2 regions of the Paenibacillus sp. FSL M7-1455 genome follow, and region 2 is predicted to be linked to the other one. Evidence: predicted binding sites of a transcription regulator. Region 2 holds the regulator's gene; the other holds the start of a gene.
What was found. The regulator Rex, encoded in region 2, represses fermentation and respiration genes when NADH is low (regulators of the CRP and FNR family bind a similar motif). The targets are predictions, from matches to a motif close to TTGTGAAATATTTCACAA.

Region 1 (7,364 bases), 3.1 Mb from region 2:
CTGGGCTTTCCGCATGCCGAGTTTTTCGTAGAATGGCTGGAGATCGGGATCGCAGAGCAGATCCACCATGTAAATTCCTTTCAGCTTCTCGATCATCCGCCGGGTCAGCTCTTGTCCGATTCCCTGTTTCTGATAGGCGGGAACGACCTCCAGCAGCGGGATATAGGCCGTCAGCACGCCGTCCGACAACGCGGTGATAAATCCGACGACTTTCCCCGTTTGCTCATCCTTGGCCAATATGCAAGAAGACGCATTGCGGAGAATCTGCATAAAAACGGCATAAGAAGGCGGGTTCGGCCACCCGTCGAAAAATCCCTCCGCCAGCGAAGCTTCGGTAATATCGCGTAAATGATCCTGATATTGAATCATGTGATGTTCCTCCTCCTGAACCGGTTCTCTACACCTTACCTTGATTTCGCGCCGTAAACAACCGTTTTAACGATTTTTTAGGTAGCGCCATGAATCTTGGGGCTGTTATGATGGGAGGAGAAATTTGGAATGTTTCCCGCTTCGCGTTCGATGCGGGCTGAAAGAAGGAGATTCCATGAGACAGGTGATTGCGCTTGGCGGAGGCGGTTTTTCCATGGAGCCGGACAATCCGCTGCTGGACCGATATATTTTGAGCCAGTCCGCGGCCCGTAAGCCCAAGGTATGTTTTATCCCGACGGCCAGCGGGGACGCGGAAGGTTACATTGAGGGGTTTCGCAAAGCTTTTTCGGCGTTCGACTGCATTCCTTCCCATCTGGCGCTGTCCCGGCCGCCTGCAGTCGACTTGGAGGATTACGTTTTGGAAAAGGATATCCTTTACGTGGGCGGAGGCGATACCGTGCGGATGCTGGAGACCTGGCGGGAACACGGTTTGGACCGCATCCTTCGGCAGGCGTGGGAGCAGGGCGTCGTGCTGGCGGGCCTCAGCGCAGGTTCCATGTGCTGGTATGAAGAGGGAGTCAACTGCGATGATGACGGGCAGGCGAACGTTGTCCAAGGATTGGGTCTTATCCCCGGGAGCCACAGTCCGCATTACGACTCGGAGCCGGAGTACAGGCGGGGGTATCATGAGCTGCTGCGCAGCGGCCGAATCCGCGCAGGCGTCGGCGTAAGCGATGGAGCGGGCATTCATTATATCGGCTGCAGAATTCACCGGGTCGTCGGTTCGCGGCGGGATGCCCGGATCTACGGGGTCGAAGCCTTTGACGGCAAAGTCGCGGAAACGGAGATGATTCCCGAATATTTGGGAACGCTTTAAGACGGGGCGTTATGCAAAATACGACAGGCCAATCTGAAAGATCAGCGCCAATTATACATAGGGAGTGGGTTTCTCGTGTTGGATGAAGCCATGCTCTACTTAAAACCCGGGGGTGAGGACAAATGGAAAATCCGCTGAATATCGAGGAATGGATCGTGGAGCTGGATATCCGCAGCATGCAAGCTGCAATGGAATCGGGCGAAACCACCTCCGAAGAAATCGTCAAAGCCTATCTGAAACGGATTGAGCGCTACGACGGCAAGCTGAAATCCATCATAGAAGTGAATCCGGCTGCCGTGAGGATCGCAAGGGAGCTCGATGACGAACGTTACGAAAAAGGAACCCGGGGGCCGCTCCATGGCATCCCCCTGCTCTTAAAGGATAACATCGATACCCGCGACGCGTTGCATACCAGCTCCGGCTCGGGCGCAGCCGTGGCGGCAAACCTGGCGGCCGCGGCGATCGGCACGGAAACGTCCGGGTCGATCATCAGCCCGGCCAGCCAGCAAATGCTGGTCGGCATCAAGCCGACGGTCGGGCTGGTCAGCCGTTCGGGCATCATTCCGATCACGCACACGCAGGATACGGCCGGACCGATGGCCCGAACCGTCGCCGATGCCGCGATCCTGCTGGGGGCCATGACCGGAATAGATGAGCGGGACCCGGCCACGCAGGCAAGCGCAGGCCGGTTTTTGCAGGATTATACGCCATTTCTTGACGCTTCCTCCTTAAAGCAGGCGCGCATCGGCATTCCGAGGCATTATTTCCGTGACCTGGATCCGGCCCGAAAGGCCGTCCTCGAAGCGGCGATCGAAGCGCTGCGCAGGGAAGGGGCAACGATCATCGATCCGGTAGAGCTCCCTTGTCAGGATGCGTCCTGGAACGGAAACGTGCTGGTCTACGAATTCAAAAAGGGCGTCAACGATTATCTCGCGCAGCTTCCTGAAAGCATTCCCGTTCATACGCTGGCCGAAGTGATCGCGTTCAACAACGGGCACGCCGACCGGTGCCTGAAATACGGGCAGGACCTGCTGGAGAAATGCGAAGCGACCAGCGGGACCCTAACCGAACCGGAATATTTGGAGACGCTCCGTTACAATCAGGAGATGTCGCGGGCTAAGGGAATCGATTACGCGCTTGAAACTTACCGTCTTGACGCGTTACTGTTCCTCGGCTGCGACGAAGGGGACGATATCGCGGCCAGAGCTGGCTACCCGGCGATGACGGTGCCGGGAGGTTACGCGGAGGACGGCGTCATCGCTCCGGGAGGCTACATCACCCAAGGCCCCGTCGGAATAACGTTTGTCGGAACCGCGTTCAGCGAACCGACGCTGATCAAGATTGCCTATGGATACGAGCAGGCGACCCGACACCGCGTACCGCCGGATATGAGCAGGCTGGAGGAGCAGTAACAGCCTCATCGTTCGGATCATCGCCGGCCCTGCAAGCGGAAAGGGGATTTCTTCGGAACACGCTGGTTGCAGCTCCGCCGCACTTGGAACAGAAGGGTCGCGAGATTCCGCGAAGGCCGTACCGGATTCGAATCGCTTGATCTTCCGGCCGATGAAAAAGGAGCCGTTCCCCCGCCCATCCGGATGCCGGAAAGCGGGGGAGGCTCCTTTTATTATTTGTGTTCACGCAAGCTGCGAACGAGGATGATGGCCGTGACGGCAACGGATGGTTAACTTAACGTATAGGCTCGAGATGGAGACCTTCCAAATTGCGGCGGATCAGGGCGCAGGAATCCTCGAACCGCTTCCGTTCGTCTTCGCTTAACTTAAGCTCCAGCAGTTCCTGAATGCCGTCGCTGCTAATGATGGCCGGAACCCCGGCGCACACGCCGTGTTCGCCGTACTCCCCGTCGAGTATGGCGGATACGGCGATGATTTTATGTTCGTCGTTCAGGACGGCACGGGTAATATGGGCGATGGCGCTGCCGATCCCGAAATGGGTCGATCCCTTCCGCGTGAAAATTTCCCACCCGGCATCCTTCGTTTTGCGCGCGATATCGTTCAAATCGACATGCTTGAAACGTTCCGGGTGCTGCTCCAAAATATCGAGGATCGGCTTGCCGCCGATCGTGACGTGCGACCATGCGACGAATTGCGATTCGCCGTGTTCGCCCAACGCATACCCGCTGACGCTGCGCGGATCGATGGAAAAGACGTCCGAGAGCAGCGTTTTGAGCCGCGAAGTATCGATGGAAGTGCCCGTACCGATGACGCGGTGGCGCGGAAAACCGGTAAGCTTCCAAATCATGTACGTAACGAGATCCACCGGATTGGCGGCCGTGATGAAGATCCCCTGAAAACCGCTCTCCACGATCGGCGTCACGATTTGACGCGTAATTTCGGCGGCTTCGGCCAGGACGTCCATCCGGTTTTGCCCCGGCTTCGGATTGGCGCCGGCCGTCAGGATGACGACGTCGACGTCGGCGCAGTCCGCATAGGTTCCTGCGTACACGGTCGTCCGCGTATGCGTAAAATCGATGCAATGCGACAAGTCCAGCGCCTGGGCAAGTGCCCGGTCGTATGTGCGGTCGATCATCATGATCTCGTCGCAGATGGATTGGTTGATCATCGCGTAAGCGCAGCTGGATCCGACCATGCCGGAGCCTACGACGGCAACTCTTCTTCTTTTGCGTTTCATGTTTCATTCGCTCCTTCAACCCTATTGTACACGAGATTGTGATAAAAATCCCATAATCGGCCGCTTCGGCGGAATTCGGCCCATTACGGCCCTAAACCGATAAAAACCGGCAGCGCGGCGGCTTCCGGTGAGAGTCCTTTTGGAGCTTCGTTCAGGGGGCAGGAGGACTCCAGGGCCGCCGGATCCAAATGCCTGGCCGCAGCCTTAAAAAAAGACCCCGACAGCGTAAATATCTGCATAAATGCGTCCCGATGGAGCTCCCCAAAATCGCGATCGTTTCGTGTCCGTTGATCCGTCTGAGCCCGGCATACAGGGCGGTGCTGAACATCACGTCAACGATGACGAACTTTGCCAGATCCGCGCGCGTAAATACCCAGACCTGAAACTCCTTTTGGTGAATCCCCGCAAGCTTTCGCATGCCGCCCTCCTTCCCTTTCGCCATAAATCCCTCGCTTTTTTAGGATATATCAAAGCAAAACGTTTGAGAACACGCGGACAAGATCGAATTTTGTTCGGCGGTCATACTTTCTTCGTCCCATGGCCATATTGAAAATAATAGCAAGCTGCTTTTTATGTAAAGCATGGTAGGTCCTGCATTCGGCAGAGAAGGGAAGAAATCGGCATGAGTCCGCAAAAGCACCACACGTCCTTGATCCATTCCATCGTCCGCCAGGCGCTGGAATTCAAAAAAGCTCCGCTGCCGTGGGGCAGGGCGGTCGGCGCCGGCATCAGCCTGGGCCTGCCCTCGCTGATCGGCCTGCTCGCGGGGCGTTTCGATTACGGCCTGCTGGCGGGAACGGGCGGTTTTACCTATCTGTATGCATCGAACGAGCCGTATTTCATCCGGTCGAGAAAGCTTGCCTTTGTGATGCTGGGCATCGCCTTTTCGGTGTTTTGCGGTTCGCTGCTGTCGACGTATCCGGTGCTTTCCGGGTTAGTGATGGGGCTGATCGGAGCGGTCGTGACCTTCGTGTTCGGCGCGCTGAAATTTAAGGGGCCGGCAGCGCTTTTTTTCGTATTGAGCTTTGCGATTGCTTCCGGTACGCCGCATAACCCGTCCGAAGCGGCCATCCGGGGGACGCTGGTCCTGTTGGGCGGAGCGCTGGCTTGGCTGATCGCGATGGCCGGCTGGCTGACCCGTCCGCACGGCCCCGAAATGCAGGCCATACGCCGGATATATGCCCAATTGGCCAATATGATGGAAGCCGTCGGTACCCGCGATTACGAAAAGGCGAGGCATGAGACGTTGATCGCCATGGTGGAGGGGGAGCCGATGTTTGCGGTGAGAAGGCATGTTTGGAAGGAAACGGAGCTGATTCGCCGGCTGGAGAGACTGTTTAACCAGGCCCATGTCATCTACCAGGAGACGGATACATGGCAGCTGCAAAGAAAGGAACCCCCTCCTGACACTGTAAGCAGCGTCGTCCGCAGCGTTTCGGGGCTGGGGACCGAAACGGGGAAGCTTCGGACGGAGGGATTGATGGTTCCGGACGATGCGCAGTCCCATGCCCTGCTGCAATCGGTGCTCGGGTTGTCCGCGATTCTGGAAGGGGTCCCGGATGGCCGACGGGAGGGAGAAAGAATGACCGGGACGCCGCTCCAAAGCATTTTTCTTGAGGCCTTCGACAAAAATTCGCTCGTATTTCTGCTCTCGCTCCGGTTCGGCATCATTTTGGCGTTTGCCGCTTTGGCCGCCCATGCCTTTAACTTGAACCGGTCGTATTGGGTTCCGCTCTCCTGCGCTGCGGTCATGCTGGGTTCCACCGTCATTGCCACGTTCCACCGGGCCATTCAGCGCTCGCTGGGGACGATGATCGGCATATTGGCGGCAAGCGCGATTTTGTGGGCGCACCCGCAAGGCATCGTCATTTCGCTTGCGATCATGCTGTTTTCGTTTTTTGCCGAGCTGCTGATCGTCCGGAATTACACGCTGACGATGATGTTCGTGACGCCGAATGCGCTTCTGATGGCGGCGGCAGGTTCCCATATCGAACATGTGGGGTATTTTGCGGGGACGCGCATGGCGGACGTCGTGACCGGGAGCTTGATCGGCTTGGCAGGGGTGCTCATCCTTGGCAGAACATCCGCATCAAGCCGGATTCCGTACTTGATGGGCAGGGCGATCCGCAGCCAATCGCAGCTTTTGGCCGTCCTCTTTACGGGACAGATCGAAACGGGCCTGCCGGTGGAAAGCCGCGAACAGCGGTCCATGAAAACCCATCTGGCCAACCTGACGACCGTTTACGCCACGGCGCTGGGCGAACTCCCGCGGAACGAGAAGGAGCTGCAGCGGCTCCTGCCGATTCCGGAGCTGCCCGGGCTTGAGGGCATCCCGAAAGTCCGCCACGATCTGTTATGGATGCAGGCCGCGCTTGAAAAAAGCCTGGCATCGTAAAAAAAACAGGGTATCCCCGGTCGCCAAGACCGTGAGGATACCCTGTTTGCCGCTTCAAGCGGTCGTCGGTATGAGATTAGTAAGCCAGCGTGTACAATGCTTTGATGTGGGAGAGGTAACGGATGTTACTTGCTTCCTTCATCAGCGTTGCCGGCAAACCTTTCAGCGAAATGTTGTTTTCGCCGATGGTTGCAACGGCGTCTTTGCGGCCCAGGCTGGCCAGCGTACCGGAGTTTACCGGAGCAAACGTTTCGAACGCCTTGTCGTTCAGGAACGCATACAGGTTGTAGCCGATCAGCTCGCCCATTTGCCACGCGATTTGCGCGGTTGGAGGGTAAGGACGTCCGGTTTCGTCGAAGTATACGGCACTGTCGCCGGCAACGAATACGTCTTTATGGGACGTGGATTGCAGGAACTCGTTGACGGTTGCGCGTCCGCGGTTGACCTCCAGGCCGGATTCGCCGACAAGCGGGTTGCCTTGCACGCCGCCGGTCCATACGAAGGTGTTGGTGACGATTTTTTGGCCGTCTTTCAGGTCGACCACGTTGCCTTCCACGTTCGTTACAGGCAGTCCGGTCAAGAACGTTACGCCGCGGTTTTCAAGGCTTTGGGTCGCGCGCTCGATCAGATGGTCAGGAAGCACAGGCAAAATTTTAGGGCCGGCTTCAACGAGCATCAATTTGATTTCGCTGCGGTCAATGCCGTATTTTTTGGTCAGGTTTGGCAGGATGTCGGCGATTTCGCCCACGAGTTCGACGCCGGTCAAACCGCCGCCGCCGATCAGGATCGTTGCGTCAGCCGGATCTTTGGATTGGGAGTAAGCTTGGATGCGTTCTTCGATATGGCGGTGGATGCGTTTGGCATCGTCAGCGGATTTGAGCACCATGCTGTATTTGTCGAGTCCAGGAATGCCGAAGTAAGCGGTGATGCTGCCGAGGCCGACGACAAGCGCGTCGTAAGTCAGCTTGGAACCGTCCGAAAGCTTCACTTCCTTGTTGTCTACGGAGAAAGACTCGACCTTGGCGATTTTCAGATCGATGTCTTTGCCTTTGAACAGCTTTTCAAGCGGCATGG
Region 2 (7,364 bases):
ACGATCGACGGACGGTATTTCAGCTCGCCGAATTCCCGGAACATCCGCTCCAGCGCCGCCAGGACGGAGTCGAGGCCGAAACGGTCGGCCATCTCCAGCGGTCCGTATTGGAACTGGTATCCGATGCGCATCGCGTCGTCGATGTCCTCGGGAGAAGCCACGCCTTCCTGGAGGATATGCAGCGCTTCGTTGATCATGAGGCAAATCATCCGGCTGGAAACGAAACCAGGGGATTCATAGACCATGATGCCTTTTTTATGGACGACTTCCTCAACGAAACGTTTGGTTTCCGTAAACGTCGTATCCGAAGTTTTCAAACCGCGGATAATTTCGACCAGGTCGACTTTGCTTACCGGATGGATGAAGTGCATGCCGATCACCCGCTCCGGATACATGGTCGAGCTGGCCAGCTCCGTCAGGCTGAGCGAAGACGTGTTGCTGGCAAGAATGATATGGCTAGGGCATACTTGGTCCAGCTGCGAGAACACGACGCGTTTGGCGTCCAGGTCTTCGGAGATCGTCTCGATGACCATGTCGCATGTGCCGAGCTCCGCAAGATGCACCACTTTATGAATTCTGCCCAAAATCAATTTTTTTTCTGCTTGGGTAATGGCCCATTTTTCGAGCTGTTTGTCCAAGCTGAGCTCGATCATGGAATACGAATAATCGAGTTTTTCCGGCGTTTTCTCCACGAGCAGCACGTCCAGGCCGCGCGTCGCCAGCATTTCGGCGATGCCTTGGCCCATCGTGCCCCCGCCGATTACGCCAATCTTTTTAAAGTACATGTTTCTCTTCCACCTTCCTATGGCCACTTGTTTGCGAATTTTCTATGTCGTACCCGTATCTTTAATGTAGGAGGGTACATGGTGACCCAAACTATAATAATAACTTAGCACAGAAAAAAAGTAAAAAAAAAGAACCAGCATCACAAATTATGCTGGTAATTGGGAATGTTCACGAAATAGTCGACGAAATTGGTCTCCGGACAGCGTTTCTTCCTTCAGCAGGATATCGAGCGACTGTTCGTAAATCGTCCGGCGTTCCTCCAGCATCGTCCGCGTCCGTTTCATGAGATCTTCCAAAATGGCATTGTTTTCTTTCATCAGCTCTTCTTTCGTCACCATGTCCAAATCGACGATGCCAAGGGACGTCAACCCGGATTTCATCATGGTTTGCACGATGTTCAGCGCCTGCTCGAAGTCGTTGCTCGAGCCGGTGCTGCGTCCGCCGTAGAAAATCTCCTCCGACGCGGCACCGCCAAGGGCGATCATAATTTGCTCCTCCAGGAACGTTTTCGTGTACAGATATTGTTCCTGGGTCGGATTATGCCGCACGTAACCAAGCGCTTTGCCGCGCGGGCTGAGCGCAACCTGGCTGACGCTTCCCGGACGGACAAGCTCTGCCATGATCGCGTGACCAAGCTCGTGAATCGCGACCCGTTTTTTCTCTTCGAGCGTCGATTCGCGGTCGGTGCGTTCGCCCATCATCACCTTGTCTATGGACATGGACAAATGTTTTTGTTCGATTTCTTTTAAGCCTTCGCGCATCGCGTAAATGGCCGCCTCGTTCATGACGCTCTCGAGCTGCGCCCCGGAAAAACCAAAGGATTCCTCGGCGATTTTCCCGAGGTCGACGCCCTCTTTAAGCGGCTTGTTTTTCGCATGCAGCCGGAGAATATGCTCGCGCCCCTTTTTATCGGGCAGGTCGACCTGGATATGCCGGTCGAAACGTCCCGGACGGAGCAGCGCGCTGTCGAGCATTTCCTTGCGGTTCGTTGCCGCGATAAGCAAAATTCTCGGACTGTCGGACGAATAAATCCCGTCCATTTCGGTCAGCAGCTGGTTCAGCGTCTGATCGTATTCGCGCTGCTGGCCGCCTTCGCGTTTGCCGCCGATCACGTCGATTTCATCAATGAAGATGATCGCGCTTTGTTTGTTTTCCTTCACGGCGCGGTTGCGCGCTTCGCGGAACAGCTCGCGCACGCGACCGGCGCCGACGCCGACGTACATTTCGACGAATTCGCTGCCGGACGAAGCCACGAATACGGAATCCGTATAATGCGCGGCCGCTTTCGCCATGAGCGTTTTCCCGGTTCCCGGAGGTCCCGTCAGCAGAATCCCTTTCAAAGGACGGATGCCGAGCTTTCGGATTTCTTCATGCTTGATCAAAAAGTCCAGCGCCTCCATCAGCTCCTGCTTCGCATGGTCCTGCCCGCCGATTTCTTCGAACGTCAGCTTCTTGGGCCCTCTTTTTTTGCGTTTGCGCTCCGCCCCGGCTCCTACGGCCAGTCCGCCGCGAACGCTCGCCATGAAAAGCAGCCCGCCGATCAGCAGCGCCGCAATGATCAACGGAATGATATTGACGCCGATATAAGCCAAAAATATGAGCAATACCGGAACGAAACCGACCAGCACCTCTTTGGTCCATCTTGGCATTATTCCCACACCCCTATCTTCGCGGGGTTCCGGGGCAGCACGATAAACTTGCTGGAATCGCCGTCGCTAAGGCTGATATACACGTTGTCCGTATCCATCTCCGTTTGGGTTTTGATGCCGGAATCTTTGGCCATTTGCTCCAGCTTGGCCGGAATTTCGGTATATTTCTTGTTGTCCATCGCTTCGGCGACGGAGAACATCGCGGAATTCCAGAAACGGTTCAGCTTCTCGGAGGAATGGTCCACGAAATCGAATTTCAGCTTGCGGTTGCCTACCACCGATTTTCCTTTGGTCGTAATTTGGTCTACAAGTCCCGATAAGTTCGTGTCAGGCTTCAAATCCAGTTTCAAATTGATCTGATTGCGGGTAATATCGAATTGGGCGTTGTTGACGCCTTTATAATTTTGAACGATTTTTTGCAGCGGCCCTTGCATCGTCGTCTGGCGATAAACGAACCATCCGCCGAACAGCACCGCCGCCGATATGACAACAGTAAGCGCAATTGGTATTGGACGCAGTTTCAAAACGTTGTCCTCCTCTCTTATTCTAAAAAATTATCTCTATCTGCTTAGATTGAATTAAAGCAAGTCACCTTCGAAAAACGAATTCCCCGTGGAATCGAAGAATGACATAAAAACTTTAATTCGTTCTATCTATATCATACGAAAAATAGACAACCGCGGCAAAGGAGCTCTAAGCAAAGCTTCTAAGTCACGGTCATTCCAAACTTTTTCAATCTGCATTCAACACGACGGTCACACCATTTTCAGAGAGTATATCTTTGAATCACAATATAGAGTATATCACATCGTATATACTAAATCGAAGGTAATGTGTGAAAGTATTTAAAATATTATCCTGCGCACGCCAAAGAACCCCATTTTCATGAGGTTCTTTTCCATTTATTAGCTAATGATTCGCATCAATGCGTTTAGGCGGATTAACGGTTAGGCAGCGTAAAAGGACCCCCGATGCTTTGGCCGTCGCTGAACCGGTAGAATTGATAATAATAATGATCCTTGGACCAGTAAAAAAGCTGCCATGCGTATTCGCCGTTGTACATCCCGGGCACGACCTTCAGCTTTTTGACGTCCGGAATTTCCTTCGTCGCTTTTTCCTTGATCTGATTTTCCGACATGCCGTTGGAGAGCAACTCTTCGTGCACCGCGCCCTCGCCCGGTTTCACTTTGCCGTTTTCGTCCATCGTCACCCACACCATGATCGGACGGTTGTCTTTGTCCAACCCTTCGATCGCCCAGCAGATCGTATCCCATACCGATTTTTGGGCTTCGGTCACCTTCACGAGGCTTGTCTCCTGTTTGGCCTTCAGAATGGCCGCCGTCTCTTGCGCGCGGATATCCTGCGTTACGTATATGTAATAACGGTAAAGCCCGAACACGATCAGCAGAAACGCGACGATGCCGAGAAAAATCCATTTCTTTTTGTTCTTTAGCATAAGTTCCCCTATCTTTGGCCGTTCTTACCGGGACAAGAGACCTTCGAACGCGGCTTGGGCTTCCCGGCGGATGCGCTCTTCGTCCATCGTCAGGCACGCGCCATGCTTCACGATCTGCTTGCCGTCCACCCACACGTGTTCGACGTCTTTGCCGCTAGCCGAGTAGATTGCATGGGAAATCAGATCGGTATGCGGGAGGAAATGGGCTTGGTCGGTATTCAGTGCGATAAAATCGGCTTTCATGCCCGGCGCAAGGGTACCGACGTCCTGCAGGAAAAGGGATTGCGCTCCGTATACCGTTCCCATTTTCAAGGCTTCGTAAGCCGGAACCGCCGTCGGGTCGCCGGACACCCCTTTATGGATGAGCGCCGCAAGACGCATTTCCTCGAACATGTCCAAATTGTTGTTGCTGGCCGCGCCGTCGGTGCCGAGCGAGACCGTTACGCCCGCTTTGAGCAGATCCGTCACGCGGGCCACGCCGCTCGCCAGCTTCAGGTTGCTGCCCGGATTGTGGGACACGGCCACGTTGTTGCGCGCCAATATGCCGATTTCTTCATCGGTTAAGTGAACGGCATGGGCGACCAGGGACGGTCTTGAAAATACGCCGAGCTTCTCCAAATGGGCGACCGGCCGCAAGCCGTAATCCCGAACGTTTTGCTCGACCTCGGCAATCGTTTCGGACATATGGGTATGCATCGGCAAATCCAGGTCAAACGCGGCCTGCACGAATTTCTCGATGAAATCCGGAGGACATGTATACGGCGCGTGCGGCGAAATCATCGTCGTGATCCGGCCGTCCGCCTTGCCGTTCCAATCCCGTGCGAACTGGATCGCCTCGTTCAGCTTGTGACGCTGAATGTCCTCGGAGCATAACCCGATGACGCCCCGCATGAGGGACGCGCGAATTCCCGACTCTTCGGTCACCTTTGCGACTTGGTCCATATGGTCATACATGTCCAGGAAGGTGGTCGTCCCGCCCTTGAGCATTTCCAGCACCGACAGCGCCGTTCCCCTATAGACGTCGGAAGAGGTAAACTTGGCTTCCATCGGCCACATTTTCTCCTGCAGCCAAATTTGCAGGGCCAGGTCGTCCCCGTACCCCCGCAGCAGCGACATCGCCGCATGCCCGTGCGTGTTGATCAGGCCGGGCATAAAAAACAGATGCGTGCCGTCGAATACGGGAACATCGTTTTCAAGCTCCGGCATTTCTTCCCCTATATAAGCGATGCGGTCGCCTTCGATGACCATGCAGCCCTGGATTACGGGCTTGTCTTGGTCAGGCACGGCAAAGCTGCCGTTTTTAATGATCCATTGGTTTGTCTTGTTCTCCGCCATCGGCTGAATCGTCCTTTCCGTTATTCAAATAATAAGCCAGGCTCAGCAGGTCCGTCGTGAAATCCGCCGCATGGATCCGGATGTTGGCCGGCGCCTTCAGAATGGTCGGCGCGAAGTTCAGGATCGCCTCGATCCCGGCGCCAATAAGCTGGTCGGCCACGTTCTGGGCCTCGACGGCGGGCACCGTAATGATGCCGATCCGGATATTCCGGTTTTTGATCGTATCCGTGATCTCTTCCATCGGCTGCACCGTCAGCGTATTGATTTTTTTGCCGATTTTTTTCGGATTTTCGTCGAAGACCGCCACGATTTTAATGTTTTCGCGCAGGTAAAAGTTGTAGTTGGAAAGCGCCTGTCCCAGGTTGCCGGCGCCCACCAGCACCGCGTTGATCTGCTGATCCAGGTTCAGGATGTGGCGGATCTTTTCAATCAGGTACGAAACGTCGTATCCGATCCCTTTCCGGCCGAAATCACCGAAATACGCCAGATCCTTGCGGATTTGTGCCGGGTTCAGGTCCAGTCGCTGACCAAGCTCCTGGGAGGAAACCGTCGCTACCTCCCGCTTGTGCAAATCATTCAAATAACGTAAATATACAGGCAATCTGCGGACGACCGCTTCGGAAATTTTCTCCGATTTCATGCATGTTCCCCCTATTTAACAGCTTAAATTCTATCGTTCGATCCTATGAAAAGGGTCGTATTAACCTTCTTGAAGCCATTCAGATATACGGGGAACCATTTTTTCCGTATTCATATGCTCCATCTTTGGCCCCGGCAAGGAATAGAGAAAATATTTCCCGTAGTAAGACTCGATTACGCGCGTATCGTATACGATGACGATTCCGCGGTCATTCGCCGTACGAACCAAGCGGCCGAAGCCCTGCTTAAAGCGGATGACCGCCTGCGGCACGGAAAGCTTCATGAACGGATTTTTCTTCTGGCGCTGCAAAAGTTCGGCTTTCGCTTCGTTCAGCGGGTGATTCGGCGGCTGGAACGGAAGCCTTACGATCGCCAGGCAGGTCAACGCTTCGCCGGGGATATCGACTCCCTCCCAGAAGCTGCTCGTACCGAGCAGCACCGAAGCGCTGCTGTCTTGAAACCGGCGAATGAGCTTGGTGCGGCTGCCGCTGTCCACGCCTTGGCCGAGCACGGTGATATCGCTGCCCGCAAGGGCGTTTTTCAGCGGTTCGTGCACCTGCCGGAGCATCCGGTACGAGGTGAACAGCACCAGCATTCGGCCATGGGTTGCGATCGCCGCGTCGGCCAGGGACCGCACGAGCGTGTCCACGAACACCGGATCGCCGACGCTTCCTTTTACGCTCGGGAAATCCCGCGGAATGACCAGCAACGCCTGGTCGCGGTATTTGAACGGGGAAGGAAGCTGCACGGATACCAGCCTGCCGCTCTCCTGGTCTTCCTGCAGACCAAGATTATCGATCATGTATTGGAAGGACTTGTCGACCGACAACGTAGCCGACGTTAATATAACGCTTTTCTTTTTATCGAAAAACAACTCCTTGAGCTGTTTGCTGACGTCTACCGGAACCGCATACAGCTGAAGCGATTTGCTGCGGAAATGGCTGCTTGCCTCCATCCAATAAACGACGGTGGCATCGTCCAGATTCATGAACGCCCGCAGATCGTCGCGTTCGGCAGCCAGATCCTTGAACAGGCCGCTAAGATCCGTTATCAGGCTGTCCGCGCTGTAATCGTCTTCGTTTTCCTTGTATTCGGCCAGCATTTTTTCGCCGCGGCGGACGATTTCGCTCATTTTCACATGGATCTGGTTCTCCATCGCCTTCAGTGTTTCCCATTCCTGCGGCCATTTCGACGGCTGGAGCCTCAGCACATATTGCCCGGATTCTCCCGGCGCGGCGTCATTCCTTTCCGGCATCAGGGCGAAAAGGGATTCGCTGAGCTTGTCCCAAGTTTCCTTGACGTCGACCAAATCTTCGCTGATGCGATCGATCGCCGCGATCCAGTCGCCGGCCCGCTCCTGCCCGGACGACTGCAGTTGTTGGCGGAGGGCGATAAGCTGTCCGCTCCGCGAATCTTTGTACAGACGCGTAAGGGTGTGGACGACGCTGAAATATTTCATGTGCAGCCCCAGATGTTTGCCGGCAACGTCCTCCAAATGA

Region 1: a site for Rex is predicted at 3,932-3,949, ahead of NYE48_RS02655 (L-lactate dehydrogenase). Genes of this name have one in related genera too.

What each region holds. Positions count from the first base shown of each region.
Region 1 covers NZ_JBBORO010000001.1:612,903-620,266, forward strand. The annotation lists gene NYE48_RS02640 (GNAT family N-acetyltransferase) at 1-369, opposite strand, end outside; gene NYE48_RS02645 (Type 1 glutamine amidotransferase-like domain-containing protein) at 545-1,246, shown strand; gene NYE48_RS02650 (amidase family protein) at 1,369-2,658, shown strand; gene NYE48_RS02655 (L-lactate dehydrogenase) at 2,933-3,895, opposite strand; gene NYE48_RS02660 (hypothetical protein) at 4,047-4,313, opposite strand; gene NYE48_RS02665 (FUSC family protein) at 4,518-6,290, shown strand; gene NYE48_RS02670 (NAD(P)/FAD-dependent oxidoreductase) at 6,367-7,364, opposite strand, start outside.
Region 2 covers NZ_JBBORO010000001.1:3,743,407-3,750,770, forward strand. The annotation lists gene NYE48_RS17145 (3-hydroxyacyl-CoA dehydrogenase family protein) at 1-785, opposite strand, end outside; gene NYE48_RS17150 (AAA family ATPase) at 933-2,435, opposite strand; gene NYE48_RS17155 (hypothetical protein) at 2,435-2,959, opposite strand; gene NYE48_RS17160 (cell wall elongation regulator TseB-like domain-containing protein) at 3,376-3,891, opposite strand; gene NYE48_RS17165 (amidohydrolase) at 3,916-5,226, opposite strand; gene NYE48_RS17170 (redox-sensing transcriptional repressor Rex) at 5,192-5,866, opposite strand; gene dinG (ATP-dependent DNA helicase DinG) at 5,927-7,364, opposite strand, start outside.